Regions from separate parts of the Pseudomonas sp. R1-1 genome, predicted to be linked through region 1. Evidence: riboswitches for the same ligand, from Rfam matches in the RefSeq annotation. Region 1 holds a riboswitch; each other region holds the start of a gene.

Evidence for each region. Region 1 has a riboswitch for cobalamin ahead of J3P75_RS15370 (CbtB domain-containing protein). Riboswitches for the same ligand answer to the same signal wherever they lie in the genome.
Region 2: it holds a riboswitch for cobalamin, as region 1 does, so the genes downstream of both, cobO (cob(I)yrinic acid a,c-diamide adenosyltransferase) here and J3P75_RS15370 (CbtB domain-containing protein) in region 1, are expected to answer to the same signal.
Region 3: it holds a riboswitch for cobalamin, as region 1 does, so the genes downstream of both, J3P75_RS11510 (ABC transporter substrate-binding protein) here and J3P75_RS15370 (CbtB domain-containing protein) in region 1, are expected to answer to the same signal.

The regions. Positions count from the first base shown of each region.
Region 1 covers NZ_CP071663.1:3,400,799-3,410,504, forward strand. The annotation lists gene cobW (cobalamin biosynthesis protein CobW) at 1-746, opposite strand, end outside; cobalamin riboswitch at 848-1,059, opposite strand; cobalamin riboswitch at 1,245-1,464, shown strand; gene J3P75_RS15370 (CbtB domain-containing protein) at 1,584-1,781, shown strand; gene J3P75_RS15375 (CbtA family protein) at 1,792-2,493, shown strand; gene J3P75_RS15380 (cobalamin biosynthesis protein) at 2,490-2,903, shown strand; gene cobM (precorrin-4 C(11)-methyltransferase) at 2,982-3,728, shown strand; gene nfuA (Fe-S biogenesis protein NfuA) at 3,829-4,413, opposite strand; gene J3P75_RS15395 (SET domain-containing protein) at 4,683-9,179, shown strand; gene J3P75_RS15400 (fatty acid cis/trans isomerase) at 9,238-9,706, opposite strand, start outside.
Region 2 covers NZ_CP071663.1:4,360,781-4,370,486, reverse strand. The annotation lists gene J3P75_RS19550 (C40 family peptidase) at 1-91, shown strand, start outside; gene J3P75_RS19545 (PQQ-dependent sugar dehydrogenase) at 222-1,535, opposite strand; gene J3P75_RS19540 (hypothetical protein) at 1,602-2,186, opposite strand; cobalamin riboswitch at 2,350-2,573, shown strand; gene cobO (cob(I)yrinic acid a,c-diamide adenosyltransferase) at 2,654-3,265, shown strand; gene J3P75_RS19530 (cobyrinate a,c-diamide synthase) at 3,262-4,662, shown strand; gene bluB (5,6-dimethylbenzimidazole synthase) at 4,659-5,309, shown strand; gene cbiB (adenosylcobinamide-phosphate synthase CbiB) at 5,306-6,214, shown strand; gene cobD (threonine-phosphate decarboxylase CobD) at 6,207-7,199, shown strand; gene J3P75_RS19510 (cobyric acid synthase) at 7,196-8,647, shown strand; gene cobU (bifunctional adenosylcobinamide kinase/adenosylcobinamide-phosphate guanylyltransferase) at 8,789-9,310, shown strand; gene cobT (nicotinate-nucleotide--dimethylbenzimidazole phosphoribosyltransferase) at 9,307-9,706, shown strand, end outside.
Region 3 covers NZ_CP071663.1:2,517,053-2,526,758, reverse strand. The annotation lists gene J3P75_RS11530 (LTA synthase family protein) at 75-2,285, shown strand; gene katG (catalase/peroxidase HPI) at 2,437-4,707, shown strand; gene map (type I methionyl aminopeptidase) at 4,790-5,581, opposite strand; gene J3P75_RS11515 (ParD-like family protein) at 5,578-5,805, opposite strand; cobalamin riboswitch at 6,139-6,332, shown strand; gene J3P75_RS11510 (ABC transporter substrate-binding protein) at 6,474-7,487, shown strand; gene J3P75_RS11505 (FecCD family ABC transporter permease) at 7,484-8,500, shown strand; gene J3P75_RS11500 (ABC transporter ATP-binding protein) at 8,497-9,261, shown strand.

The DNA of each region.
Region 1 (9,706 bases):
TGGTGATGGTCGTGGTGACTGTGACGGCTGTCGATGTGCTCTTCGGAACCGGCGCCGAGGCCGATCAACACGTCCAGCGGCAGACGGCCGTTGCTCGCTTCAATGATTTTTACAGCGGGCGGCAGCTCCTCCGCGACTTCAGCACGCACGCGCGCAAGATCTTCGGCGCTGGTCTGGTCGGCCTTGTTGAGGATCACCAGATCGGCGCTGGCCAGTTGGTCGGCGAACAGTTCGTGCAGCGGCGATTCGTGATCGAGGTTCGGGTCAAGCTTGCGCTGGGCATCGACCTGATCCGGAAACGCGGCGAAGGTGCCGGCGGCCACGGCCGGGCTGTCGACCACGGTGATCACCGCATCAACGGTGCAGGCGCTGCGGATTTCCGGCCACTGGAAGGCTTGCACCAACGGTTTTGGCAGGGCCAGGCCTGAGGTTTCGATGAGGATGTGATCGAGATCGCCGCGACGCGCGACCAGTTCGCGCATCACCGGGAAAAACTCTTCCTGCACCGTGCAGCACAGGCAGCCGTTGGCCAGTTCGTAAACGCGGCCGCTGGCTTCTTCTTCGGTGCAACCGATGGTGCACTGCTTGAGGATTTCGCCGTCGATGCCCAGCTCGCCAAACTCATTGACGATCACCGCAATGCGCCGGCCCTGGGCGTTATCGAGCATGTGCCGCAGCAAGGTGGTTTTGCCCGAACCGAGGAAACCGGTGACGATGGTGACGGGGAGTTTGGCCAGTGTTTTCATCGGTATGCCCTTTGGCAAAGCGGCGGGCATACGGGACGAGAACCGGCCACGCGCACGCGCGCCGGAAGTATTCGCCACCGGATCACCCCGCCCGGTTGAAAGTGAGAATCTGTGACGAGGCAGGTCTCCTGGCTGACAGTGTTCAGGCGCCAGGCCTGGCGTTCGCTGCGCCTTCCCGCGGGCTCGTTGACCGAGCTGGCAGTGGCGTGGCAGCGAACATCACCGTTCACAGTTGCGGGGGCAGCCGCGGCTTTGACCGCGTTCCCTTCTTAGCTTCGGCAGATACCGAAGAACCTCGAAGGCGCAAGGCTACGCATGGTGCAATGGCGGGTCAATGTCTGGATTGGGATCATGACCGACAGGCCGAACGTCAGGGCGAAGACCTTTGGTTACTTTGGGGCGTTTGCCAAAGTAACTCGCCGCCAGACGAAACCGCCGTCAGCAACCCTGGATATTCACTCGCGACCGAAAATTGACTCAAACCCACCCGCATGCTCTCCTGTACGCCTTGTTACGGGTGCCCTTCACAGGGTGAAACGGGAAACCGGTGAATCATGTGCTTTACTCAGAGCCATGTCAGTCCGGTGCTGCCCCCGCAACGGTAAGCGAGCGAAGCGTCAAAACCACTGTGCCAACGGCATGGGAAGGTGACGCTTGCAGATTGGCCCGGCGCCAACCCCTCGTGAGCCCGGAGACCGGCCCGCAACACACGGTGCGCAATCAGCGTCACTGGACATAACAAACCCGCGGTGGGCGGGCGCTGTTCGTACCTCCGCGTGTCCGTCACGCAGGGTCCGCATGCGTTCGACTGCCCCTGACACTCCATAGGGAAGCGCCATGTCGATCATCAGCAGCACCGCCAGCAACGCGGACAAAATCGCCAGCACCACCACCCTGAGCCAACGCCTGATTGCCGCCGCCTTCGCCTCGATTCTCGGCGCCGGGCTGGTGTATTTCGCCGGTTTCTCGCATATCGAAGCGGTGCACAACGCGGCCCACGATACCCGCCACAGCGCTGCGTTCCCGTGCCACTGAGACCTGTCGAATGATCAAGCGAATTGCGCAAACCGCAGGTTTCACTGGCCTGCTGGCCGCCCTGCTCCTCACGCTGCTGCAAAGCTTCTGGGTCTCGCCGCTGATTCTTCAGGCGGAAACCTATGAAAAATCCGAGCCGGTCGCCGCAGTCCACGAACACGCGGCCGGCACCGCGGCGCACAGCCATGACGGCGAAGCCTGGGAGCCGGAAAACGGCTGGCAGCGGGTGGTTTCGACCACCGCTGGCAATCTGGTGGTAGCGGTCGGTTTCGCCCTGATGCTTGCCGGTCTGTACACCCTGCGTGCGCCGCGCTCGACCGCGCAAGGCCTGCTCTGGGGGCTGGCCGGTTACGCGACGTTCGTGCTGGCGCCAACGCTGGGCCTGCCGCCGGAATTGCCGGGCACCGCTGCGGCTGATCTGGCTTCGCGACAGATGTGGTGGATCGGCACTGCGGCCTCGACCGCGGTCGGCCTGTCGCTGATCGCCTTTAGCCGGCACTGGCTGATGAAGCTGCTCGGTGTGGCGATTCTCGCGGTGCCGCATGTGATCGGCGCGCCGCAACCGCTGGTGCATTCGATGCTCGCGCCCGAAGCGCTGGAAACCCGGTTCAAGATCGCTTCGCAATTGACCAACGTGGCGTTCTGGCTGGCACTGGGCCTGATCAGCGCCTGGTTGTTCCGCCGCAACAGCAACGGTCAATACCACGCATGAGCGATGACCGCGCAGCGTCGACGCTGGTGGTCGGCCTCGGCTGCCAGCGCGGCTGTCCGACCAGTACGCTGCGCGCGTTACTCGACCAGGCCTTGCAGGCGCACCGCATCGAGCTCAAGTCGATCAAGGCCCTGGCCAGCATCGATTTGAAGCGCGACGAGCCGGGCCTGCAAGAATTGGCCGCGCAACTGGCCTTGCCCCTGCTGTACTTCAGCAGCGAGGAACTGGCCGGTTACCAGTCGATGCTCAGCCACCAGTCGCAAATCGCTTACGAACGCACCGGCTGCTACGGCGTGGCGGAAAGCGCAGCGCTGGCGCTCGCCGAACAACTCCTGCAAGCGCCGGCAAAGCTGCTGATCAGCCGACAAAAATACGCTCAGGCCACTCTGGCATTGGCCGGCGCCGCGTAATTCCTGATAATCGCCGCCATCCATCATGAGCAATGTTCATCTGAAGCGTTGTCGCGCCTCTTCTCCAAGGATCCATCGATGACCGTTTATTTCATCGGCGCCGGCCCCGGCGACCCGGAATTGATCACTGTCAAAGGCCAACGGTTGATCCGCCAATGTCCGGTGATCATCTATGCCGGTTCACTGGTACCCGACGCAGTGCTCGAAGGGCATCAGGCGCAAACCGTGGTCAATAGTGCCGAGTTGCACCTTGAACAAATCATCGAGCTGATCAAGACCGCGCATGCCAACGGTCATGACGTCGCGCGGGTACATTCCGGCGATCCGAGCCTGTATGGCGCGATCGGAGAGCAGATTCGTTATCTGCGTGAGCTTGATATTCCGTTCGAGATCATTCCCGGCGTGACGGCCACCGCCGCCTGTGCGGCGCTGCTCGGGGCCGAACTGACCCTGCCGGATGTGTCGCAGAGCGTGATTCTGACCCGCTATGCCGACAAGACCGCAATGCCGGCCGGCGAAGAACTGGGCAATCTGGCCCGGCATGGCGCAACCATGGCGATTCACCTGGGGGTCAATCATTTGCAGAAGATTCTTGTGGAATTGGTACCGCATTACGGTGCGGATTGTCCGATTGCGGTCATTCACCGGGCGACGTGGCCGGATCAGGATTGGGTAGTCGGGACGCTAGCGGACATTGCCGACAAGGTTGCAGCGAAAGGCTTTCGGCGTACGGCGTTGATTCTGGTCGGGCGGGTGCTGGGGAGTGAGGTGTTCAGTGAATCGTCGTTGTATCGGGCGGGGCATGCGCATCTTTATCGCCCTTGATGGCCCTTTCGCGAGCAGGCTCGCTCCCACCTTGGGTAAAACGAAGGCATAAAAAAACGGCGCTCACGGGGCGCCGTTTTTCTTGTTCGCAGCGAACGCCTTAGTAGTAGGCGTTTTCTTTCTGCGTGTGGTCGGTCACGTCGCGCACGCCCTTGAGTTCCGGGATGCGCTCGAGCAGCGTGCGCTCGATGCCTTCCTTCAAGGTCACGTCGGCCTGGCCGCAGCCTTGGCAACCGCCGCCGAATTGCAGCACCGCAATGCCGTCTTCAACCACATCGATCAGGCTGACCTGACCGCCGTGGCTGGCCAGCCCCGGGTTGATTTCGGTTTGCAGGTAGTAATTGATGCGCTCGTTGACCGGGCTGTCGGCGTTGACCATCGGCACTTTGGCGTTTGGCGCCTTGATGGTCAGCTGGCCGCCCATGCGGTCGGTGGCGTAGTCGACCACGGCGTCGTCGAGAAACGCTTCGCTGAACGAATCGATATACGCGGTGAAGCTTTTCAGCCCCAGCGCCGTATCTTCAGGCTTTTCTTCGCCCGGCTTGCAGTAGGCAATGCAGGTCTCGGCGTACTGGGTGCCAGGCTGGGTGATGAAGACGCGGATGCCGATGCCCGGGGTGTTCTGCTTGGACAGCAGATCAGCCAGGTAATCGTGGGCGGCGTCGGTAATGGTAATAGCGGTCATGGAAACTCCTCGCAGGCTTGGGCGCAGTTTACGCCAATCGGCGCGCGGGACAAAGTCCCAGTATTTTTGTCGGAAAAAGCCGGGCGTATGCCCTCGCCGGCTCGCTGACCACGGCGACGGCTGGGCGCTCGAACGGCAGGTGCACTGTTAACAAATGGAAACCCAAGCACATTCACACCCATATATATGTATGCCTCAACCGGTTTTCCACCCTCCTATATTCATGGCCTTCGACTATTTTTCCAGCCACTACGGTTCTAAGGCCCTGAATGTCTACCTCGTTATCCCGTTTTTACAGCAAGACGCCGCCGCGCAGATTGCAGGACCTCAATCACCTGATCAGTTACCTGCACGGGCTCATCGACGATAACTTCAACACCGATGCCAGCCAGCTCTATTACCACCCGCCCGCCGGCTCAGAATTGGGCCGAGAGTGTAAGGAAGCCTTTCGCGTATTGAAAAAACTGGAGGCAGACGAAGATTTCATAACCCACCTTTCTACGCCAGCCACGGCCGATCAATCGCTGTTAGGCAACGACTTCCTGTACGACTTTCTGTCCTTCCAGTTGAGTTCCACGAAGTCGCCGACACCTGACTCTGCAGAAGTTTTCCCGATCGCCGGTCACTCGATAACGCTGAGAGATGTGCCGATCTATTGGTCCATCGACGTTGATGTCCTGCTGGATATCTACGGCAAGGTCGGCAATGGGCTCAAAAGCGACGGTTCCGTGCGCTTCGACCAGGTTCTGGCGTATTACGCGCTGGTCCCGCGGCGTCCCGCGAAACATGCCGACTGGAAGCGCCTGCTGCACAATCTGGTTGAGCATCGCGCGTTATGGCTGCTTGGGCATCACGGGCCTGTCAGTGATTTTGAGCATTTGTTCAGCGCCGGCGGCGACGAAACAATCATGCGGGTTGTCCGCGAAATTGAAGCCGAAACATCACGCTGTCTGCTGGCGAATGTCGTACCGGTGAAACTCAATGCAAATTTCGAAAAGTTGAGCCAGACCACGCCAGTAGCGCTTCTGGAAACAGCCCTGCAATCGGCCAATAACCTGCAACTGGCGCAACGTATTGCCAAAGAACTGGGTTGGTACACCCTAAAGAACAAGCAAAATGGCCCAGCCAGCGTTTTGACGAAGTTGTTGTGGCGTGCGCTCTGGCTGAGCATTAAACCGGGCGCGCACAGCAACTACTCAAACGAACTGCAGATACTGATCGAGCCCGGCTGTGGCTATTCGGCCATCCACGATTCATTGATCGAACACTTCCAGAGATCGCTGTCAGTCGAGCGGCCCATTGCCTTGTTAGCGGTGGCCACCATGAAGAGCAATGTGGCCAGCGAAGCGTGGGTTCAGGACATCCCCGACGCACTGCCGTACGCCACGTCCAGCACCTGGGTCAATTTCAAGAGCGGGTTCATGCTTGCCGAATCCGTCGCGCCCGGCTCCTCCCGGCACATGACCTTCGAACAGTTGCTCAACCTGCCGGCAGAGCATTTTCGGGCCTTTGCGCACGATATCGAGCAACAGCGACTGGTAGCCGCCGCCAAGGTCCGCCCGACGGTGGAATGGGGGGCGGCGATGGGATTGTTCGCCACACGTCAGGCGGCTTACCCGGTCAGCGAAATAGAACTGGCATTGAGCACGCTGGAACAGCATGAGCAAGAAATGCTCGATGCCCTGAACAACCTCGCGCTGAGCCCGCCGAGCCGCTTTCGCTACGCCTCAGACGCGGCGTATGACCAGGCGTTTGATGCCTGGCTGGCCACGCCAAGAGCTGCCTATAAATCACTGATCAAGACATTGCTCGCCCAGTACCTGCCCGCATGCCGGGGTGACCTTGAGCGCGACGAGGTGACTGTTTACTCGCTGCGGCTGCCGCTCAACGACACGCAGGTCGAACATGAGAACAAGACCAACACCGACGCGGTGCGCGGCCGCTATGGGTTCATTCTGCGAATGGTCAACCCTGTCTATCCGGCAAAGGTCCGCTACGTTGAAATCTTCCCGCGAGCGGGTATCGTACGTTTGCGCGAAGACATCGACTCGCTGCCGGTCGGCGGTGAGATCAAGGTCGAGAGAGTCGGTTCCAGCAGTCGAACCAGCCGCGGGTCTTTCAGAAAAGGCACCGAGTTGCCGTTCGACTGGGAAGCCTACCGCGACGGCTCGAAACCCAGAACGGACGAGCACGCCAACCTTATCGCCGAACAGGTCGGCGAAACGTTTGCCGCGGTATCCATTGAATATCGCTCGCCCGACGTCGCGGCACGCACCCTGCCCTTTGCGGCCAATAACCTGACCTCTGCCCGGGCAGACGAACTGGCCGCCATGATCGCCCGCGAACTGTTTTACAAGGATGAGGCAGCCTTGCTCGAAGAAACCCGCAAGGCTACGCGCAGCATGGACATCGGCAGGGATTTTCTCGAGGACCTCAGCTTTTGGGGGAAGATGTTCGTACCGTTCTGGAGCGCCATTGACGACCTGGCGTCCGGCGAACCGCAACGCATCGAACGCGGCGGGCTTGGCCTGTTCACCGATATCGTGTCTTTTGCCCTGCCTATCGGCAAATACCTCGCCGGTTGCACGCGGGTGGTCAGTCTCGCAGGCAAGATCGGCATTCGCCTCGCCCTGCCAAGGTTCACCAGCCTGACGCGAACGCTGCTGATCTCGACATTGCGCGAACTCAATCCGCTGGAATCGGTGTTGGGGTTGCTCCAGCTTGGGCGCTTTGCCCTGCGCAAGATCGGCGCAGCGGCAATACGCCAGGCACGGCTGGGCATCGCCCAGTTGCGCGACGGCACGGTCACCGCTCAGCATCTGCTCGCAGTCGACCCGAACACCTGGACCCCGCGTCAACCCGGTGATCGGCTGTGTACGGTCGAGGGGATTGCGAATATTCCGATGCGCAACGTTGGCAGCCTGGACGCGGTGGATTATCGCCTGATCGACGCCGTGTCGAACCAGGCGTTCGGCCCACGCTATCGCGAGCCGGTGACGGTCATGAGCAACCGCAGCCCGTTGTTGCGGCCACACGCGGTTCAACCGCACTGGATCTCCGGACTCAATGCCGACGCGCGCGGCATCTTTTTCCGGCCTGAGTACAACCAGAAGTTCATTTGCAACATTGATGAACACGGCACCGTCGCCGTTTACCAGATACGTGAAAACTCCTATGGATTCATTCAGGAGACCGCGCAGACCGGCGAAAACAGTTTTTCGGTGGTGCTGGTCAACCCGAAAAACAACCGTGACCTGTCAATTAATGTGTCATCGGTAAAGCCCGGTCACTGGTACACCCGGGAAATCCGGGTCAGAGGCGGCGCGCCTGAAGATCTCACTGTGACTACACCGTTGCATCTGCAAAAGTGGTCGCAGTTCAGCGAACACGTACTGGAGATTACCCTTGAGGCGTTTGCGAAAAAACATCGGCTGGACCCGGCCGCTTTCAGGCAATTCGTCCACACACAAGGGCAATTGAAACCGCTGGGCCAACAAGTACTGGATCGGGCCGGCACCGCGCGTACGGTCGTCACCTACGAGCATCTGCGGGAGTGGCGCCGGATGTCGCAGGAAGGCCGCAGCACCCTCAGCCGCGAAGGCTTTGCCGCCACGCACAATCTTGACCCGCAGGACTTCATTTCCCACGTCAACACCGATGGCTCGTTCCGAGCACCGGGCAAGGTGTTGGAGAAATATGCCCATAACCAGGCGTTCACGCCTTTGACCGCAGAACACATCGAGCAATGGCGCGTGCGTTACATCGCTACCGGGTCCGCCAGCACCATGAATACGTTTCTCGATGACAACAATCTAGACCCGGTGCTCTGGTCAACGTTTGTCAATGATCGAGGTGAGTTGAGAAGTGCGGTCCCTGAGTGCTTGCAACTGGTTGCTGCCTCGGATTCAGCGCTCATGCGCGCTCGAAAGTCCCTCCCCCCCGGTGCGGGGATAAAATCCGCTTCGTGGCAGATACCACAGCCGCCTTCGCCCCGCGAAACAGGGCCACTTTCGCCGCCTACTGCTGGCAGTTCCAAACGACCTCGACTGGAAAATGCTGCGCCAGACAACGCCCGCGCCACGGATCTGACCCCTTCGCTTGGGCATCACATCAATAACAATGCCCCGATTCTTCAGGACCCAACGGATGTCAGGATCAGTCTGACGCGCAAACTGGAGGGTGATGTCGACAATATCACCATCACCGAAACCAATCGTTTTCTCGCTGGGTTTGAGGGTGCCAGACTCAAGGAAATGACGCGCAGAATCACCGAAGACGTTCAGGAATGGATCGCCGATGAAGGCCGCCATCACGACAGACTGGTCAGTCGACTCGAGGTCAGACGACCGCTCGACGGTCCGGAACGAGGGTTGTCGGTATTTGCCAAAGTCGATATCGAGCCTTTCGAAGTGCTGGGGCCATACAGCGGCAAACTGCATCGCACCACCAAATCCGTGCGGGCGGAAATGCTGGAGAAATCCACCGAGAAAGTCAGCACGTTTCTCTTCGCAACGGCAACGAAGGGCGCCACCCTCAGCGGTCATGGCAACAGCAACGTGCTGAGCCTGATCAACGCGGTCAATGTGCCCGGTCAGGCCAACATAGGCGTCGAAAACGTAGGCTCGATCTATGTCGGCAAATACATGGTGTTTTTGCTCGCATGGGAGAAGATTCCGGCGGGCACCGAACTTTTCCTCGATTACGGCACGGACTACTGGAAAGCCTTCAAGCCTGCTGGCGCAATGTCAGCGCCCGATCCTACATGAGCGTTGCTCAGCATTGACGCAGCCATCGACGCAGGCACAGGCCTGCGTCGATGGCTGCTCAAAGATTCTCGTAGCGATTCATGTCCAGCACACCCTCTTCCACCGGATCGGTTTCGTGCAGGTACTGGCTCAGATCATGGAAATAAAACCAGAACTGCGGGTGACTGCGACGGATACCCCAACGCTCGACGATTTTCTCGAAGCGATGGGCGTCCCTGGCGTTTTCCATGGCATCGACGAACGCTGGGACCTGATCCGCCGGTACGTTGAAGATGAAATTCGGGTAGCTGGTCAGCACGCCCGGATAGATCGTCAGCGTGTCGAGCCCCGGCTGATAGCGCCGCGATTCACCGAGCAGGAACGCCACGTTGCTGTGCGCGCGGTTGCGCAGCAGGCTATACACCTCACGTTTGCCGCCAGCAGTTTCGATGCGCAGCAGCGTCGCTTCCGGCAACTGATCGATGACTTTCAACCCGGCAGCCGGGCGTGAGGCCAGGTGACTCAGGGCCTGCTCGGCATTTTGCAAT
Region 2 (9,706 bases), 960 kb from region 1:
GCTCGACAGCCTGTCGAAGGCGTATTGGCAGAAGGCCTATCTGAGTGCCAAGCGGGTGCTGCAGCCCGGGCAGTTGGCGCATAACCCTTAATTCAATCACACAAAATTAAATGTGGGAGCTAGCCTGCTAGCGATCGCGGAGTGTCAGTCACATTGATATCGACTGGTCTACCGCCATCGCTAGCAGGCTAGCTCCCACAGTGGTTTGTGTCAGGCGAAAGTTATTTTGTGGCCGACACGCGCCACACTTTGTTGCCGACATCATCCGCTACCAGCAACCCGCCTTGCGGGTCGATCACCACGCCCACCGGGCGGCCCAGCGCGTTCTCGTCCTTGTCGAGGAAGCCGGTCAGCACATCCACCGGCGTGCCATTGGGTTTACCGCCACTGAACGGCACGAAAATCACTTTGTAGCCGCTGTGCGGTTTGCGGTTCCACGAGCCGTGCTGGCCGATGAACGCACCTTCCTTGAATTGCGCCGGCAACGTGTTGCCCTCGGCGAAGGTCAGGCCCAGCGAGGCGGTGTGCGGGCCGACCGCGTAGTCCGGGACGATGGCCTTGGCCACCAGATCGAGGTTCTGCGGCTTGACCCGTACATCGACGTGCTGGCCGTAATAGCTGAATGGCCAGCCATAGAAGCCGCCGTCCTTGACCGAGGTGATGTAATCCGGCACCAGATCGCTGCCGATCTCGTCACGCTCGTTGACCGCCGTCCACAGCGCGCCGCTGGTGGGCTCCCACGCCAGGCCGTTGGGGTTGCGGATGCCCGAGGCGAAGATCCGGTGATTGCCGGTCGCCCGATCGACTTCCCAGATCGCCGCGCGACCCTCTTCCTGATCCAGGCCATTTTCGCCGACGTTGCTGTTCGAACCGACGGTGACGTAGAGCTTGCTGCCGTCCTTGCTGGCGATCACGTTTTTGGTCCAGTGATGGTTCAGCGTGCCGCCCGGCAGATCGACGACCTTGATCGGCTGTGACTTGATTTCGGTGGTGCCGGGCTCGTAATTGAAGCGCAACAGGCGATCGGTATCGGCCACGTACAGATCGTTGCCGACCAGGGTCATGCCGAACGGCGAATTAAGGTTTTGCAGAAACACCGTGCGCGTCTCGGCCACACCATCCTTGTCGGCATCGCGCAGCAAGGTGATGCGATTCGGGCTCGGTACGCCGGCGCCCGCCTTGCCCATGACCTTTTTCATCACCCAGCCACGAATGCCTTTGCTGTCGTCCGGTTTCGGTGGCGCATTGGTTTCGGCCACCAGCACATCCCCATTGGGCAGCACGTACAGCCAGCGCGGATGATCGAGGCCTTCGGCGAACGCGGCGACCTGAGTGCCGGCCGCGGCTGTTGGTTTTGCCCCCTCGGGCCAGCCGATCGCCGGGGCGATGTTCACCGTCGGGATCAGGGTCTTGTTCGGTTCCGGCAGTTTCGGCGACGGGCCAGTGCCGTCGGAGACTTGCAGGCTAGAGGTTTCGCCGCAGGCGCTGAGCCCGCCGGCGAGGGCGATGACGAAAACGAGGTGGGGCTTGCGCATTGCTGATCTTCCCTATGAATGCATTCCTAACCATAGAGGAGGGCGCAAGCCCGATGGTTCAACTGCTCAACCGCGGGCTTCCTTGAACAGCACGGCAATGCCCGGGTGATAGTTGCCCGCTTCGCTGTGCAATTTGCGGTAGGCATAGGGGAAATACCAGGCCACGGCGCAGGTGTGTCCCTTTTGCAGATCGTCGACCATGTCCTGCAGCTCTTCGGGGCTGGCGCTGTGCTGGGCTTTTTGCGGGGCGACGAACAGGCAGCCGAGTTTGAGATCGCTGGCATAACTGGTGCGTTTGGCGTCAGAGGTTATATCGGCCAGGGCTTGGGTCAGGTTGAGGTTGTTGACCCGTGGCCAGCGCTGTGTGGCTTGAATGAAGGCGCGGTCTTCGCTGCCGGCGATAAACAGATCGGCGCGGGCATTGCGCTCGCCGTCTTCGTTCTGTTTGCGGGTGACGGTGTCGTTCAAGGTCACCAGTTCGGCCATCCAGGCTGCGGCCGAAAGCAGGCCGAGGTTGGCTTTCTCATCATGCCAGTACGGCGTATCGCCGTCGCCGCGCACGGTGTTGTAGCGGTCGATACAGTCAAACCAGCGTTCAAGCACCGGGCGCAGGAATTCCAGGCGCGGGTTGCTGATGATCATGCCTTGCATCGTCATCGTCCTTATTGTTGTGGTGTGCTTTTTCGAGAAAAGCATGGCTCTTTGATATCACTTGTCACAGTCTGGCACAAGATTGCCCGCAGATAATTGATTGGTGGCAGTTTCTCGCCCGATGGCCGCCTCTTTAATTGACGCTCCACCCCCAACCCTCTAACCTTCGCCGCTTGTTTCAGGTGCTCTGTGACCTGCGTCGACAGAGTGAAACAGGGAAGCCGGTGAGGGTGGTCTTCACGCGAAGCCACGACGATCCCGGCGCTGCCCCCGCAACGGTAAATGAGTGAACACTGCGTTCAATGCCACTGCTCAACAGCGGGAAGGCGCGCAGTCTGGCCTACGCCGCTCATGAGCCCGGAGACCGGCCTGATCCATCCAGCGGCATCACGGTGGGCGATGCCAGGCTTTTTGCCGTCTAATCTTGTGCCTGCCCGCCGTTTACCCGTCTCAACGGAGAGCTCCCCATGACCGATTCCCCCGAGCGCGACGAACGCCATCTGGCGCGCATGCAGCGTAAAAAAGCCGTGATCGACGAACGCATCGCCAATTCGCCCGACGAGTGCGGCCTGGTGCTGGTGCTGACCGGCAACGGCAAAGGCAAAAGCAGCTCGGCCTTCGGCATGCTCGCCCGCGCCATGGGCCACGGCATGCAGTGCGGTGTGGTGCAGTTCATCAAGGGCCGCAACAGCACGGGCGAGGAGCTGTTCTTCCGCCGCTTCCCCGAGCAAGTGCGCTTCCATGTGATGGGCGAAGGTTTCACCTGGGAGACCCAGGATCGCCAGCGCGATATCGCCGCCGCCACGGCGGCGTGGGAAGTTTCTCGCGAACTGCTGCGCGATCCGTCGATCGGGCTGGTGGTGCTCGATGAATTGAATATCGCCCTCAAGCACGGCTATCTGGATCTCGATCAGGTGCTCAGCGATTTGCAGGCGCGGCCGCCGATGCAGCACGTGGTGGTTACCGGTCGCGGCGCCAAGCCGGAAATGCTCGAGATGGGCGACACGGTCACGGAGATGGGCATGCTCAAGCACGCCTTCCAGGCCGGCATCAAAGCGCAGAAAGGCGTCGAACTTTGAATCAGCCCCGTCACTGCCCGGCCGTCCTGATTGCCGCGCCGGCTTCCGGCCAGGGCAAGACCACCGTCACCGCCGCGCTCGCCCGTTTGCATCGCAATCAGGGGCGCAAGGTCCGCGTGTTCAAATGCGGCCCGGACTTTCTCGACCCGATGATCCTCGAGCGCGCCAGCGGTGCGCCGGTCTATCAACTGGACATGTGGATGGTCGGCGAGCAGGAAAGCCGTCGCCTGTTGTGGGAAGCCGCCGGCGACGCGGACCTGATTCTGATCGAAGGCGTGATGGGCCTGTTTGACGGCACGCCGTCGAGCGCTGATCTGGCGCGACACTTTGGCGTGCCGGTGCTCGGGGTGATCGACGGCACCGCCATGGCGCAGACCTTCGGTGCGTTGGCGTTGGGCCTGGCGAAATATCAGCCGGACCTGCCATTCGCCGGAGTGCTGGCCAACCGCGTCGGCACCTTGCGTCATGCGCAATTGCTTGAAGGCAGTCTCACCGAAGGCCTGCGCTGGTACGGCGCCTTGTCGCGTGAGACCGGTATCGAGCTGCCGAGCCGCCATCTCGGCCTGGTACAGGCCAGCGAACTGAATGATCTGGACCTGCGCCTCGACGCTGCCGCCGACGCACTGGCCAGCAGTTGCGAAGTCGCCTTGCCGCCAGCAGTCGAGTTCGCCGCGCCGGATGTGATTGCTGCCGAGCCGTTGTTGAACGGCGTGCGGATCGCGGTGGCCCGCGATGAGGCATTTGCCTTCACCTACGGCGCAAGCCTCGATCTGTTGCAGGCGATGGGCGCCGAGTTGAGCTTCTTCTCACCGATCCGCGACACGCAATTGCCCGAGGCGGACAGTCTGTATCTGCCGGGCGGGTACCCCGAGCTGCACCACGTTGCACTGGCACAGAACACTGCAATGCTCGAGGCGATCCGTGCACACCACGCGGCGGGCAAACCGCTGCTGGCCGAATGCGGTGGCATGCTGTATCTGCTCGATTCGCTGACCGATGTCGAAGGCACCCGTGCTGAACTGGTCGGGTTGTTGCAGGGCGATGCGGTGATGCAAAAGCGTCTGGCGGCCTTGGCGCTGCAGGCGGTCGATCTGCCGGAAGGCTCGTTGCGCGGGCACACGTATCACCATTCGCTGACGACCACCGAGCTGACGCCGATTGCCCGTGGGCTGAGCCCGAATGGCGGGCGCGGGGCCGAGGCGGTTTATCGTGAAGGGCGGATGACAGCTTCTTATGTGCACTTTTATTTTCCATCGAACCCGACTGCGATTGCCGCGCTGTTTGTGCCTGATTCTGAAACCGCTATCGCTAGCAGGCTAGCTCCCACATTGGACGGTGTAACACCTGACGAAACGCAATCCCCTGTGGGAGCTGGCTTGCCAGCGATGGGGCCATGACCGACAACGCATTTTCCGACGCCGAACGCCAGGCGGTTTACCGAGCCATCGCTGAGCGCCGCGACATGCGCCATTTCAGCGGCGGCACCGTTGAACCGCAACTGCTACAGCGTCTGCTCGAAGCCGCCCATCAGGCGCCAAGTGTCGGCCTGATGCAGCCGTGGCGCTTCATCCGCATCAGCGACCGCACCCTGCGCGGGCAGATCCAGCAGTTGGTGGAAGCAGAACGCGTGCGCACCGCTGAAGCCCTTGGCGAGCGCAGCGACGAGTTCATGAAACTCAAAGTCGAGGGCATCAATGACTGCGCCGAAGTACTGGTGGCGGCGCTGATGGACGATCGCGAAAAGCACATCTTCGGCCGGCGCACGCTGCCGGAAATGGACATGGCTTCGCTGTCCTGCGCGATCCAGAATCTGTGGCTGGCGGCGCGTGCCGAAGGATTGGGCATGGGCTGGGTGTCGCTGTTCGAGCCGCAAGCGCTGGCGGATCTGCTGCAATTGCCGCCGGGCGCCGAGCCGCTGGCGGTGCTTTGTCTGGGCCCGGTCAAGGAATTCTACCCGGCGCCGATGCTGGTCCTCGAAGGCTGGGCGCAGGCGCGTCCGCTGAACGAATTGCTGTACGAAAATTATTGGGGAGTGAGTCAATGAGTGTGGCGTTGTTGAGTGTCGCCGCAGTGGCGCTGGATGCGCTGCTCGGTGAACCGAAACGCTGGCATCCGCTGGTGGCGTTCGGCAATTTTGCCGGGCGCATCGAGCAACGTTTCAACGCCGGTGGCCGCGGCTGGCGCAGCCATGGCGTGACCGCGTGGGTGATCGCGGTGCTGCCGCTGACGCTGCTCGCCACGGCGTTTTCCTGGGCGCCTTATGTTGGCTGGGTCGTGGAGATTGTTGCGCTGTATTGCGCCCTCGGCATGCGCAGCCTCGGCGAACATGTCGCGCCAGTGGCTGCGGCATTGCGCGCGGAGGATCTGACTGAGGCGCGCACTCGCGTCGGCTATCTGGTCAGCCGCCAGACCGACGAACTCGACAGCAACGCCGTGGCCCGCGCCGCCACCGAATCGGTGCTGGAAAACGGCAGCGATGCGGTATTTGCTGCGCTGTTCTGGTTTGTCGTCGCCGGTGCGCCGGGCGTGGTGCTCTATCGCTTGAGCAACACGCTGGACGCGATGTGGGGCTATCGCAACGAACGCTTCGAGCGCTTCGGCTGGGCGGCGGCGAAAATCGACGATGTGTTGAACTACATTCCTGCACGGCTGGTGGCGCTGACCTACGCGCTCCTCGGCAAAACCCGCCTCGCACTCAAGTGCTGGCGTACGCAGGCGCCACAATGGGACAGCCCCAACGCCGGCCCGGTGATGGCGGCTGGCGCTGGCGCACTCGGCGTCGAGCTGGGCGGGCCGGCGATCTACCACGGCGAACTGCACGAACGCCCGCAACTCGGTGAAGGCGCTCCCGCCGATGCCGATTCCATCGAGCGCGGCTGGCAATTGGTCCAGCGCGGGGTATGGTTATGGCTGCTGATTCTTTGCGTGGGGGCTGAATTCTATGCTTGAGCACGGTGGCCGACTGCGCAAGGCGGCACACGACTACGGCATTGCCGAAGTCGATTGGCTGGATCTGTCCAGCGGCCTGGCGCCGTGGCCTTTTCCGATCCCGGAGATCCCCTTGCGCGCCTGGGCTCGCTTGCCGGAAACCGACGATGGCCTGGAGCAGGCGGCGTGCGATTACTACGGCGCCTCGCAAGTGCTGCCGGTGGCCGGTTCGCAGATGGCCATCCAGTTGCTGCCGCGCTTGCGTCGTGCCGGCAAGGTCGGCGTGTTGTCGCCGTGCTATGCCGAACACGCCGAGGCGTGGCGGCGCAGTGGCTATATCGTCCGCGAAGTGCTGGAGCAGGAAGTCGAGTTCTTTCTCGACAGCCTCGACGTACTGGTGGTGGTCAACCCGAATAATCCGACCGGCCTCAGCCTGACCCCGGCGCGCCTGCTCGACTGGCACGCGCGGCTGGCCCAGCGCGGCGGCTGGCTGGTGGTCGACGAAGCGTTCATGGACAACACGCCGCACTTGAGCCTGGCCGCGCATAGCCATCTCATCGGCCTGATCGTGTTGCGCTCGTTCGGCAAGTTTTTCGGTCTGGCCGGGGTGCGCCTGGGCTTCGTGCTGGCCGAGCGCAAGTTGCTCAAACTGCTCGCCGAACAGGTCGGACCGTGGGCGGTCAGCGGGCCGACGCGGATGCTCGGTCAGGCGTGTCTGCAAGACACCGAAAATCATACGCGCCAACGGATTCGCAGCGATGAAGCCAGCGAACGACTGGCGGCATTGCTCGAGCGCTACGGTTTCAAGCCGCAGGGCGGCTGCGCGCTGTTTCAGTGGCTGATCACCGAAGACGCCGAAACGCTGCACGATTTCATGGCCCGGCGCGGCATTCTCCTGCGTCTCTTTGCTCACAACAGCAGCCTGCGTTTCGGCCTGCCCGGCGATGCCGCCGATGAGCTGCGACTCGCACAGGCCTTCGCCGCCTACCATAAGGAACACCCATGACCACGCTGATGGTGCAGGGCACCACGTCGGATGCCGGTAAAAGTACGCTGGTGACGGCGCTGTGTCGCTGGGCGACCCGTCAGGGCGTCGCGGTGGTGCCATTCAAGCCGCAGAACATGGCGCTCAACAGCGCGGTGACGGCGGACGGCGGCGAGATCGGCCGGGCACAAGCGGTGCAGGCGCAAGCCGCGTATCTCGAACCGCACACCGACATGAACCCGGTGTTGCTCAAGCCCAACAGCGACACCGGCGCGCAAGTGATCATCCACGGCCGCGCGGTGACGACGATGAACGCCGTCGCCTATCACGACTACAAAGCCATCGCCATGCAGGCGGTGCTGGAATCGCACGAACGCCTAAGCGCAGCGTATCCACTGGTGATGGTCGAGGGCGCGGGCTCGCCGGCCGAGATCAATCTGCGTGCCGGCGACATCGCCAACATGGGCTTTGCCGAAGCGGTGGATTGCCCGGTGCTGCTGATCGCCGACATCAATCGCGGCGGGGTTTTCGCCCATCTGGTCGGCACTCTGGAGTTGCTGTCGCCGAGCGAGCAGGCGCGGGTCAAGGGTTTCATCATCAACCGCTTTCGCGGTGACATCGCCTTGCTGCAACCGGGCCTTGACTGGCTCGAGCAGCGCACCGGCAAACCGGTGGTTGGTGTATTGCCGTATGTGCTGGACCTGCACCTTGAGGCTGAAGACGGCATTGACCAGCGTCAGACCGACAAGGCTGAGCAGGTGCTGAAAGTCGTGGTGCCGGTGCTGCCGCGCATCAGCAACCACACCGATTTCGATCCGCTGCGTTTGCATCCGCAGGTCGATCTGCAATTTGTCGGGCCGGGACAGACGATTCCGCCTGCGGACCTGATCATCCTGCCGGGCTCGAAAAGCGTGCGCAGCGACCTCGCGTATCTGCGTGGCAACGGCTGGGAAACCGCGATCAACCGGCATCTGCGCTACGGCGGCAAAGTGCTGGGCATTTGCGGCGGCCTGCAAATGCTGGGCGAGCAGGTCCACGACCCGTTGGGCCTGGAAGGTGCAGCAGGTTCCAGCGCCGGGCTGGGTTTGCTCGCGTTTGAAACAACGCTCGAAGCCGAGAAGCAATTGCGCAACGTGCGCGGGCGGCTGGCGCTGGAAAACGCGGAAGTCAGCGGCTATGAAATCCATGCTGGCGTCACCCGCGGACCGGCGCTGGAGAACGCAGCAGTGTTGCTGAATGACGGTCGTTGCGATGGCGCGCAGAGTGCTGACGGCCAGGTATTCGGCACCTATCTGCATGGCTTGTTCGAATCGCCCCAGGCTTGTGTGGCGATGTTGCGCTGGGCCGGGTTGAGCGATGTGCAAACGGTGGATTACCACGGCTTGCGCGAGCGCGACATCGAGCGTTTGGCGGATCTGGTGGAGCAGCATCTGGATACCGGGTTGTTGCGTGAGCTCTGTGGGATTTGAGGTGAATGCATCGCTAGCAGGCTAGCTCCCACAGGGTTTCGCGTCGTATACAAAGGTCATGAACAACCGCTGTTCACTGTGGGAGCTAGCCTGCTAGCGATGACTGCAGCCGCCTCAATAAATAACTTTCAGGATGTTCCGATGCTCCAACTGATCCTCGGCGGCGCCCGCTCCGGCAAAAGCCGGCTGGCAGAAACACTCGCCAGCGATAGCCATCTGGCGGTGACCTACATCGCCACCAGCCAACCACTCGATGGCGAAATGAACGCGCGCGTCGCTCACCACCGCGCCCGCCGTCCCGCTGAATGGGCACTCATCGAAGAGCCGCTGGAACTGGCCCGGGTGCTGCGCGAATCCGCCAGCGCCGAGCGTTGCCTGCTGGTCGATTGCCTGACCTTGTGGCTGACCAATCTGCTGATGCTCGACGACGCCGAACGCCTCGCCGCCGAGCGTGAGGCGCTGCTCGACTGCCTGGCCTCGCTGCCGGGTGAAATCATTTTTGTCAGCAACGAGACCGGTATGGGTGTCGTGCCGCTGGGCGAATTGACTCGCCGCTACGTCGATGAAGCCGGTTGGCTGCATCAAGCTCTGGCCGAGCGTTGTCAGCGAGTTGTCCTGACCGTTGCCGGCCTGCCCCTGACTCTGAAAGGACCTGCGTTATGACTCAAGCCTGGTGGCTCAACCCGTGCCAATCGGTCGACAACAACGCCGTTGAACAAGCGGCGGCGCGGCAACAGCAACTGACCAAACCGGCCGGTTCGCTCGGTCGGCTGGAAACCGTTGCGGTGCAACTGGCCGGCCTGCAAGGGCAGGTCAAACCGACGCTGGAGCAGATCTGGATCGCGATTTTTGCCGGCGATCACGGCGTGGTCGCCGAGGGCGTTTCGGCGTTCCCGCAGGAAGTCACCGGGCAGATGCTGCTCAACTTCGTCAGCGGCGGAGCGGCGATCAGCGTCCTGGCGCGCCAGCTCGGCGCGCAGCTGGAAGTGGTCGATCTGGGCACGGTGAATCCGGCGCTGAATCTGCCGGGCGTGCGTCACCTGAACATCGGCGCGGGCA
Region 3 (9,706 bases), 880 kb from region 1:
AGGCAATCAGATGGCCGAGCCTTGCTATCATCGCCCACACTTTTATGACGATTTGATGGCTGGAAGGTCTTTTTGTGAGCGCTCTTTTCAACCGGTTGCGGCAACCGCACGCCCGACTGTTTTCTCTGCTGCTGTTGGTATTGATCGTGCCGATGGGCCTGCGCGCGGCGTTGGGCTGGTCGAGCCCGTTGGGTTATCTGTCGGATCTGGCCGTGGGCAGCCTGTTGCTGGTTTTGCTGCATCGCCGCGCGTGGTGGCTGGCTCTGCCGGTGCTGCTGTTGTGGGGTGTGCTGGCGGTGGCGACCGCGGAACTGGTCAGCGCGGTCGGTCGGTTGCCGACGCCTTCCGACATTCATTACCTGATCGACCCGCAGTTCGTGGAAAACTCCACCGGCGGCGGTCTGGCGCATCCCGCATTGGGCCTGACATTACTGCTGGCACTACTGGTGTGGCTGCTGACCCGCTTCGCCGGCCGGGACCGACCGCTCACTGCCCTGCCCCGTGCAGCCTGGGGCGCGCCGCTGGTGTTGTTCGCCGCGCATTGGGGTGCGCAGAACCTGTGTCCTAACGAAGCCGACCCGTGGCGCCTGTACAACTTGCCGCATCAACTGCTCGCCAGCGAAGTGGCCGACGTGCAGATTCGCGCCGAGGAATGGCTGGACGGCGATGCCGAAGAACCCGCACCGGCGATGGCCGGGCTGACCGATGTCGACCTCAACGGGGAAAAACTGCTGACCGCACCGGGACAGGCGCGCAACGTGCTGATCATCGCACTGGAGGGCATTCCCGGCGCGTACATCCGCGCCAACCGCGAGGCCATCGGCAGTCATTATCAGGAAGACCTGATGCCCAATCTCAGCCGCTGGGCCGAGCGCGGCATGAACACCCCGGATTACGTGCTGCACACGCACCAGACCATTCGCGGTCTGTACGCCATGCTCTGCGGCGACTACGACAAACTTAACAACGGCACGCCCAAAGGCGTGGAAATGCTCACCCTCAACGAGCGCAATCAGGCCTGTCTGCCGGCACAACTGCGCGACCACGGTTTCAGCACGCATTACCTGCAAGGTGCCGGGCTGCGCTTCATGGCCAAAGACAAGATCATGCCGCACATCGGCTTCGACGCGACCCATGGCCTGGAATGGTTCAGCAACAGCAACTATCTCGAATTCCCGTGGGGCAAGGATGACAAAGCGTTCTTCGAAGGTGCGCTGGATTACGTCGGCCAACTGAAAAAACACAAACAGCCTTGGATGCTCACCCTGCTCACCGTGGGCACTCACCAGCCCTACTCCGCACCGGACGACTATCTGCAGCGCTATGAAACGCCGAAGCAGGCCGCCGTCGGTTATCTCGACGATGCGCTGGATCAGTTTCTCAATGGTCTCGAACGCAAAGGCGTGCTCAAGGACACGCTGGTGGTGATCACATCGGACGAATCCCACGGCATCGACGGCGTGCGTCTGGCCTCCTCGTGGGGGTTCAATCTGACTCTGGCACCTGAGCAGGCGCAACTGCCGCGCCTGAACAAAGGCGTCTATGGTCACGTCGATCTGAGCACTTCGATCCTCGACTACTTCGACCTGCCAGTGCCCTCCGCGCTGAGCGGTCGCTCGCTGTTCCGTGACTATGACTCCGGCCGCGAAATCATGTCATTCACCAACGGCAAGCTGCGCTATCACGATGGCCGCGGGATCTTCTCCGAATGCGACATGCCGCGTCGCTGCCGCTACTACCAAAGCCCTGGCTTCATCGCCGACAGCGCCATTTACAAGGGGCGCTACAGCGGTCATCCGGCCCGGCAGATCGCCGCCCGCGCCAATGCCCTGGACCTGTCGCTGCTGCGCACGCCGCTCAATCATCGCTACCAGTTCGGCAGCAACAACATCATCCCGCTGCAAGCGCAGATCAAGGATGACTGGGCCGACAACCTGATCGGTGCGCAGTATCTGGAAATGCCCAAGGGCTCGCACACCCGCGTCCGCTTGACCGTGCGCGCGGTCGACCCGCAGCAAGCGGCGTACATTCAACTCAAGGCCAAGGAATTCGAACAGGACGTGCAACTGGGCTTACCCGCAGAGATGGTCGCCACGGCGGATCAACCGCTGGAAATGGACTTCAGCTTTGAAAACCCGCAACAGCGCAAGGCGTTTTCGTTTCACTTGCTCGGTTACGGCCAAGGCGCGGTGGAAGTCAGTGACTTCAGCGTGATCACTGAACTGCCGGGGCAAGAGGACATTCTCGACGATGTGCCCGATGACGACACGGCGCAATCGAGCTGATCTGACTGATCAGAAGCCAGCGCAGCGCTGAGAGAGTTTGCCTATCAGCACGCAATAGCTGCGCTATTAGCTGGTTTGCCAAGTCGGGTCTAGCCTTACCAGTCCGAAGTCGGCACCAGCCGGCCGCAGCAGACCTGATAGGGACTCGAACATGGCAAGCGAATCGAAATGCCCGTTCAACCACGCCGCCGGTGGCGGCACGACCAACCGTGACTGGTGGCCGAATCAACTCAATCTGAAAATCCTCAGTCAGCACTCGCCCAAGTCTGACCCGCTGGGCCAGGACTTCGACTATGCCAAGGCGTTCAAAAGCCTGGATTTTCAGGCGCTGAAGCAAGATATCAGCGCATTGATGACCGATTCTCAGGACTGGTGGCCAGCCGACTTCGGCCACTATGGCCCGCTCTTCGTGCGCATGGCCTGGCACAGCGCTGGCACCTATCGCACCGCCGACGGCCGCGGTGGTGCCGGCTCCGGTCAGCAACGGTTCGCCCCGCTGAACAGTTGGCCGGACAACGTCAGCCTCGACAAGGCCCGCCGCCTGCTCTGGCCGATCAAGCAGAAATACGGCCGCAACATTTCCTGGGCCGATCTGATCGTACTCACCGGCAACGTCGCGCTGGAATCCATGGGCTTCAAGACTTTCGGCTTTTCTGGCGGCCGCGCCGATGTCTGGGAACCGGATGAAGACGTGTACTGGGGTTCGGAAACCGAATGGCTGGGCGGCGACAATCGTTACGGCAAGAGCAACGGCCCGGTACAGGAACCCGGTGACGGTACGCTGGTAGCCGAACCGGATCTGCACGGCAAGGAAGAAAGCCGCACCGATCAGGGCGAACGCAATCTGGAAAACCCGCTCGCTGCGGTGCAGATGGGCCTGATCTACGTGAACCCGGAAGGTCCCGAGGGCAACCCGGACCCGGTCGCCTCGGCCAGGGACATACGCGAAACCTTCGGCCGCATGGCCATGAACGATGAAGAAACCGTGGCGCTGATTGCCGGCGGCCACGCGTTCGGCAAGACCCACGGTGCCGGCCCGGCCGACAACGTCGGCCCTGAGCCGGAAGCGGCCGGCCTCGAGCTGCAAGGCCTGGGCTGGAAAAACGCATTCGGCACCGGCAAGGGCGCAGACACCATCACCAGTGGTCTGGAAGTGACCTGGACCACCACGCCCACCCGCTGGAGCAACAACTACCTGGAAAACCTGTTCGGCTTCGAGTGGGAACTGACCAAGAGCCCGGCCGGGGCGCATCAGTGGCAACCGAAAAACGGCGCCGGCGCCGGCACGGTTCCGCATGCTCACGACCCGAGCAAAAAGCTCTCGCCGAGCATGCTCACCTCTGACCTGGCATTGCGCTTCGACCCGGCTTACGAGCAGATCTCGCGGCGCTTCCTGGCCAATCCCGAGCAATTGGCCGACGCCTTTGCCCGCGCCTGGTACAAACTGATCCACCGCGACATGGGCCCGCTGTCGCGCTACCTCGGCCCGGAACTGCCCAACGAAGAATTGCTCTGGCAAGACCCGTTGCCGGACGTCAGCCATGCATTGATTGACGACAGCGATGCCGCTGCGCTGAAAAGCAAAATCCTCGCCTCAGGCCTGTCGGTTTCGCAACTGGTCTCGACGGCGTGGGCGGCGGCCTCGACATTCCGCGGCTCGGACAAACGTGGCGGTGCCAACGGCGGGCGTCTGCGTCTGGCACCGCAGAAGTTCTGGCAAGCCAACCAGCCGGAGCAACTGGCTCATGTGCTGCAAACCCTGGAGGGGATTCAGAGCGAGTTCAATGGCAGTGCCGACGGCAAGAAAATCTCGCTGGCGGACCTGATCGTGCTGGCGGGCAATGCCGGGGTCGAGCAAGCCGCACAGAACGCTGGTCATCCAGTGAGCGTGCCGTTCTCGCCCGGGCGCGTGGATGCCTCGCAGGAGCAGACCGATGTCGAATCGTTCGGCTTCCTTGAACCGATTGCCGATGGGTTCCGCAATTACAGCAAAGGCAAATACACCGTCGCAGCTGAAACCCTGTTGATCGACAAGGCGCAACTGCTGACCCTAACCGCCCCGGAAATGACCGTGCTGCTCGGCGGCCTGCGGGTGTTGAATACCAACGTCGGGCAGACCCGGCATGGAGTCTTCACCGATAAACCCGAAGCGCTGAGCAATGACTTCTTTACGAACCTGCTGGACATGGGCGTGGAGTGGCAACCGACGACGCGCGATGCTGATGAATTCGAGGGACGGGACCGCAGGACCGGCGCGCCGAAATGGACCGCAACGCGGGTGGATCTGGTGTTCGGCTCCAATGCGCAGTTGCGCGCACTGGCCGAGGTGTATGCCAGTGCGGATGCGCAGCAGCCGTTCGTCAATGACTTCGTCAAGGCCTGGACGAAAGTCATGAACCTCGACCGATTCGATCTGAAGTAAAGGCAAAGGAAAACGCCGCTGGTTCAAGCGGCGTTTTTTTATGCGTTGGATTTGATGATTGTTCCGTCCGCCAAGCGCGGTATCAAACGATTGCCGCATACCCCTCGATCTGATCCGGCCACGCCGTCAGCACTTCAAACCCCGTCTCCGTCACCGCGACCATGTGCTCCCACTGCGCCGAAAGCGAGCCATCCTTGGTCAGCACCGTCCAGCCATCGGGCATGTTCTTTACGTGGCGTTTGCCGGCGTTGAGCATCGGTTCGACGGTGAAAATCATTCCCGCCTTGAGCTTCATCCCTTGATTGGGGAAGCCGTAATGCAGAATCTGCGGTTCATCGTGGTAGATCTTGCCGATGCCGTGGCCGCAATATTCGCGCACCACGCTAAAGCCTTCCTTTTCGGCAAGGCACTGAATCGCGTAACCGATATCGCCCAGCGTGGCGCCCGGTTTGACCGCACGAATACCTGCGCACATGGCGTCATAGGTGGTCTTGATCAGATGTTGCGCTTCAGGCGTGGCCTCACCGACCACGTACATGCGGCTGGTGTCGCCGAACCAGCCGTCCTTGATCACGGCGATGTCGAGGTTGAGGATATCGCCGTCCTTCAACGGTGTAGCAGAAGGAATGCCGTGGCAGACCACGTCATTGACCGAGGCGCAGACGGTTTTCGGAAAGCCGTGATAACCGACGTTGGCCGGCACCGCTTTCTGCACATTGACGATGTAGTCGTGGCACAGCCGATCCAGTTCATCGGTAGTCACCCCGGCCTTGACGTGGGGCACCAGCATCGCCAGCACTTCGGCGGCCAGTTTGCCGGCCGCGCGGGATTTTTCGATCTCGGCCGGGGTGTTGAGCTTGATCTGGTTTCTCATGCGAGGGCGACTTCCTGTGTCAGTTGGTGCAGGTCGAGCCCGCCGTTCTGTTCGGCGCGGATCAGCAAACGGCAGATCGCGCTGTGGTCGAGATTGGGGTGCAACTCGGCGAGCATGCCGATGCGCATCCAGTGCTCGGCCTGCGCGTTGATCGAGCGGCTGAGTGCGTTGCTGGAGATGCGCAGGTTTTCGTGCATGTCTTCGGAAATTTTTACGATGCCCATGGCGGTAATCCGATACGGAATGTATATGGATCGTATATTAGCGTTGGGGGTTCGTGGATTGCAAATCAGGGTTGTGTGGTTTTTTCAGGATCGGGAGGTTGGTGGTCAAAAGCATGCGTTCGGCTTTGGCCTTGTAGTGACCCGGCCCCTCACCCCAGCCCTCTCCCCCTGGAGAGGGAGCCGATTTCGGTTGGTTTTGAAATTTGCATTCGACTCGGTATTTCATGTCGACGTAGCCCTCGCATCCACCGCGGTCAGTCCCCTCTCCCTCCGGGAGAGGGCTAGGGTGAGGGGCTTTTCAACAGATTGATCTCCCCCTCAACCGCCCAAATCGTCTACCATGCCGCCGCCGGTTTCCACACGGGATTAATAGGGAATCCGAGGTGCTTGCTCAGCATCGATCGGAACTGCCCCCGCAACTGTAGGTGCCGAGCCTGCTCCTCGACTGCCACTGGGTAACCCCCGGGAAGGCCGGAGCCAGGCGATGACGCATCAGTCAGGAGACCTGCCGGCACAATGACTACTAACCGGCGGGGTGTCCGGGAAGGACATCGTGCCGTGCGCTTTTTTGCGCGATGACCGGCCTTGCGCTGTTTGCTGACAGCGCTTGATGGTGTGTTTCCAAACCGTACCCGCCCTCCCCGTACGGTTCCATTGGAGACTGCCCCATGCTGCTGCCCCGTATTGCCACCCTGTTCACCGGTCTGGGCCTTTGCGCTTTCGCGCAAGCGGCGCCCACGGTTTATCCGCTGACGATCGAGAACTGCGGCAGTACCCTGACCTTCCAGCACGCCCCGGCACGCACGGTTACCATCGGCCAGGCCGGCACGGAAATGCTCTATGCCCTGGGGCTGAGCGACAAAGTCGTTGGCACTTCGCTGTGGTTCAACGACGTGCTGGCGAACTACAAGGCGCAGAACGAAAAGATAGAGCGCCTCGCTGATAACGAACCGAGCTTCGAAGCGGTGATCGGCAAGCGCCCGGAACTGGTCGCCGTGGAGCTGGAATGGATGGTCGGCCCGCAAGGTGCGGTCGGCACCCGCGAGCAGTTCCATGAGTTGAAGATTCCGACCTACCTGCTGCCCTCCGACTGCGAAGCCAAGGACAATCTCGTTGGCTCCGATGGGACGCGCCTTGCACCGTTTCGCATCGACAGCATTTACAAGAGCGTGAGCCAACTGGCGGCGATTTTCGATGTGCAGGCGCGTGGCGAACAGCTCAACGAACAGCTCAAGGCCAGCCTCGCGCAATCGATCGCCACGGCGAAAACCCAGCAGCGCAAAGACGTCAGCGCAGTGGTCTGGTTTTCCAGCGCCGAGATGGACATCGAGCCGTTTGTGGCCGGTCACAAAGGCGTTCCGGATTTCATGCTGAGCACCCTGGGCGTGCGCAATGTGGTCGAGTCGGATGAAGAATGGCCAACCGTGGGCTGGGAAACCATTGCCAAGGCCAACCCGACTTTCCTGGTCATCGCGCGCATGGATCGTCGGCGTTTCCCGGCTGACGATTATCAGAAGAAACTTGCCTTCCTGCGCAGCGACCCGGTGACGCGCAACATGGACGCGGTGAAACACAACCGCATCATCATCCTCGACGCCATGGCCATGCAGGCCAGCCTGCGCACCTTCGACGGCCTCGCGCAACTCGCCGCCGCCATCAACGCCTACGACCTGGCGCCATGAGCAGACGCCTGATCCGTTCGCTGCTGGTTGTGCTGACGCTCGCGCTCGCGCTCATGGGCGGCGTGGCGATCGGTGAGACTTCGATCGAGCCGGGCGTGGTGCTGCAGGTGCTGGCCAACAAGCTGTGGGGCGCCGGTTATGTGCTCGACCCCATCGATGAAGGCATCGTCTGGAATTACCGCCTGACCCGCGCCTTGGTCGCCGCAGCCTGCGGTGCCGGGCTGGCAACGTGCGGGGTGATCTTGCAGTCGCTGTTGCGCAATCCGTTGGCCGATCCTTATTTGCTGGGCATCTCCGCCGGGGCCTCGACTGGCGCGGTAATGGTCGCGTTGCTTGGCGTCGGTGCCGGGCTGGTGTCGCTGTCGGCCGGTGCGTTTGCCGGTGCGGTGACGGCGTTCGTGCTGGTGATTCTGCTGGCACGGGTCAGTGGCTCGGCCAACGGTACCGGGCAGATCATTCTGGCCGGGATTGCCGGATCGCAATTGTTCAATGCGCTGACAGCGTTTTTGATTACCCGCTCGGCGAGTTCCGAGCAGGCGCGCGGAATCATGTTCTGGCTGCTCGGCAACCTCGGCGGGGTGCGCTGGCCATCGGTGTGGCTGGCGGTGCCGGTGGCCCTGCTCGGGCTGGTTGTGTGCCTGTGGCATCGGCGGGCGCTGGATGCGTTTACCTTTGGCGCGGACTCGGCGGCGTCGCTCGGCATACCAGTGCGCCGCGTGCAGATTCTGCTGATCGGTTGCGCGGCGTTGGTCACGGCGGTGATGGTCTCGATTGTCGGTTCGATCGGTTTTGTCGGCCTGGTGATTCCCCATGCGGCGCGGTTGTTGCTTGGCACCGGGCATGCTCGCTTGCTGCCAGCGAGTGCCTTGGGCGGCGCGGTGTTTCTGATTGCCGCCGATGTGTTGTCGCGGACCCTGATCAAGGGCCAGGTGATTCCGGTCGGGGTGATTACGGCGCTGGTCGGCGCGCCGGTTTTTGCGCTGATTCTGGTGGGCCGGAGGTCGGCGCGATGAACGCGGTATTGAGCTGCTCGGGCTTGAGCTTCAAGGTACGCGGCGCCGAGTTGCTGAAGGCTGTCAGCCTTGAGGTGCAACGCGGCGAAACGTTGGGCATTGTCGGGCCGAACGGTGCGGGTAAATCGACCTTGTTGAAACTGTTGGCCGGCCTGCGCGAGCCGAGCGCTGGCGAGGTACTGCTCGACGGTCAGCGCCTGGGCAAAATGGCGCGCCGCAGCGTTGCGCAGACACTCGCGGTGGTCGAGCAACAGGCTGACACCGATGACGGCATTCGCGTGTTCGATGCGGTGGCGCTGGGGCGGACGCCGTGGTTGTCGGCGTTACAGCCGTGGTCGGCTGCGGACGCTGCCATCGTTGAGCAGGCGCTGGTGGATGTGGATGCGCTGCACTTGCGTCAGCGCATCTGGTGCAGCCTGTCGGGTGGTGAGCGGCAACGGGTGCACATTGCCCGTGCACTGGCGCAGCGGCCGCAGATTCTGTTGCTCGACGAGCCGGCGAACCATCTCGACATTCAGCATCAGTTGACGATTCTGAGTGTCGTGAGGGCTTTGCCGGTGACTACGTTGATTGCGCTGCATGATCTGAATCAGGCGCTTAAATGTGATCGTCTGGCGGTGCTTGAACGGGGGGAGTTGGTGGCGTTGGGCAGGCCGCTGGAGGTGTTGACGCCGCAGCGTTTGTGGGAGACGTTTGGGGTTCGGGCGCGGTATTTGATTGATCCGTTTGATGGTGAGCGGATTTTGCGGTTTCACTCGTGACGTTGGGGGGCAGGACCGCTTTTTTGATTGGGGGCATATCCGTTGCTGCGGGTGCTGCGGCTTAGGGTTTCGCCCTTACGGCGAGTCCCTTTTTCAGACGCCAAAAAGGAACCAAAAGGCTTTGCTCCTACGTTCGGCCCTCGCAGGCTCGGGTCCCTTCGCTGCGGGATCGATCCGGGCGCAGCGGCTACGGTTTGCTTCGCTGCACCTACTTCCGCTGTGTACGACTGCGTCGTACGGTCGCTGCGCTCCCACGCCCGGATCAATCCCTCCGCTCAGCCTTCCGACGTCGCTGGTGACGCAAGATCAAGAGCACTCGAGCTTGCGCTCATTGTTGAGTGGTCAGAAGCGTCGCATGGCTTGGGCTTTGCGGTGAATTCGCCCCTCATCGGAACGCCGCCCGCCTAGCCCTCTCCCCGAGGAGAGGGAGCTGATTTTGGTTGGA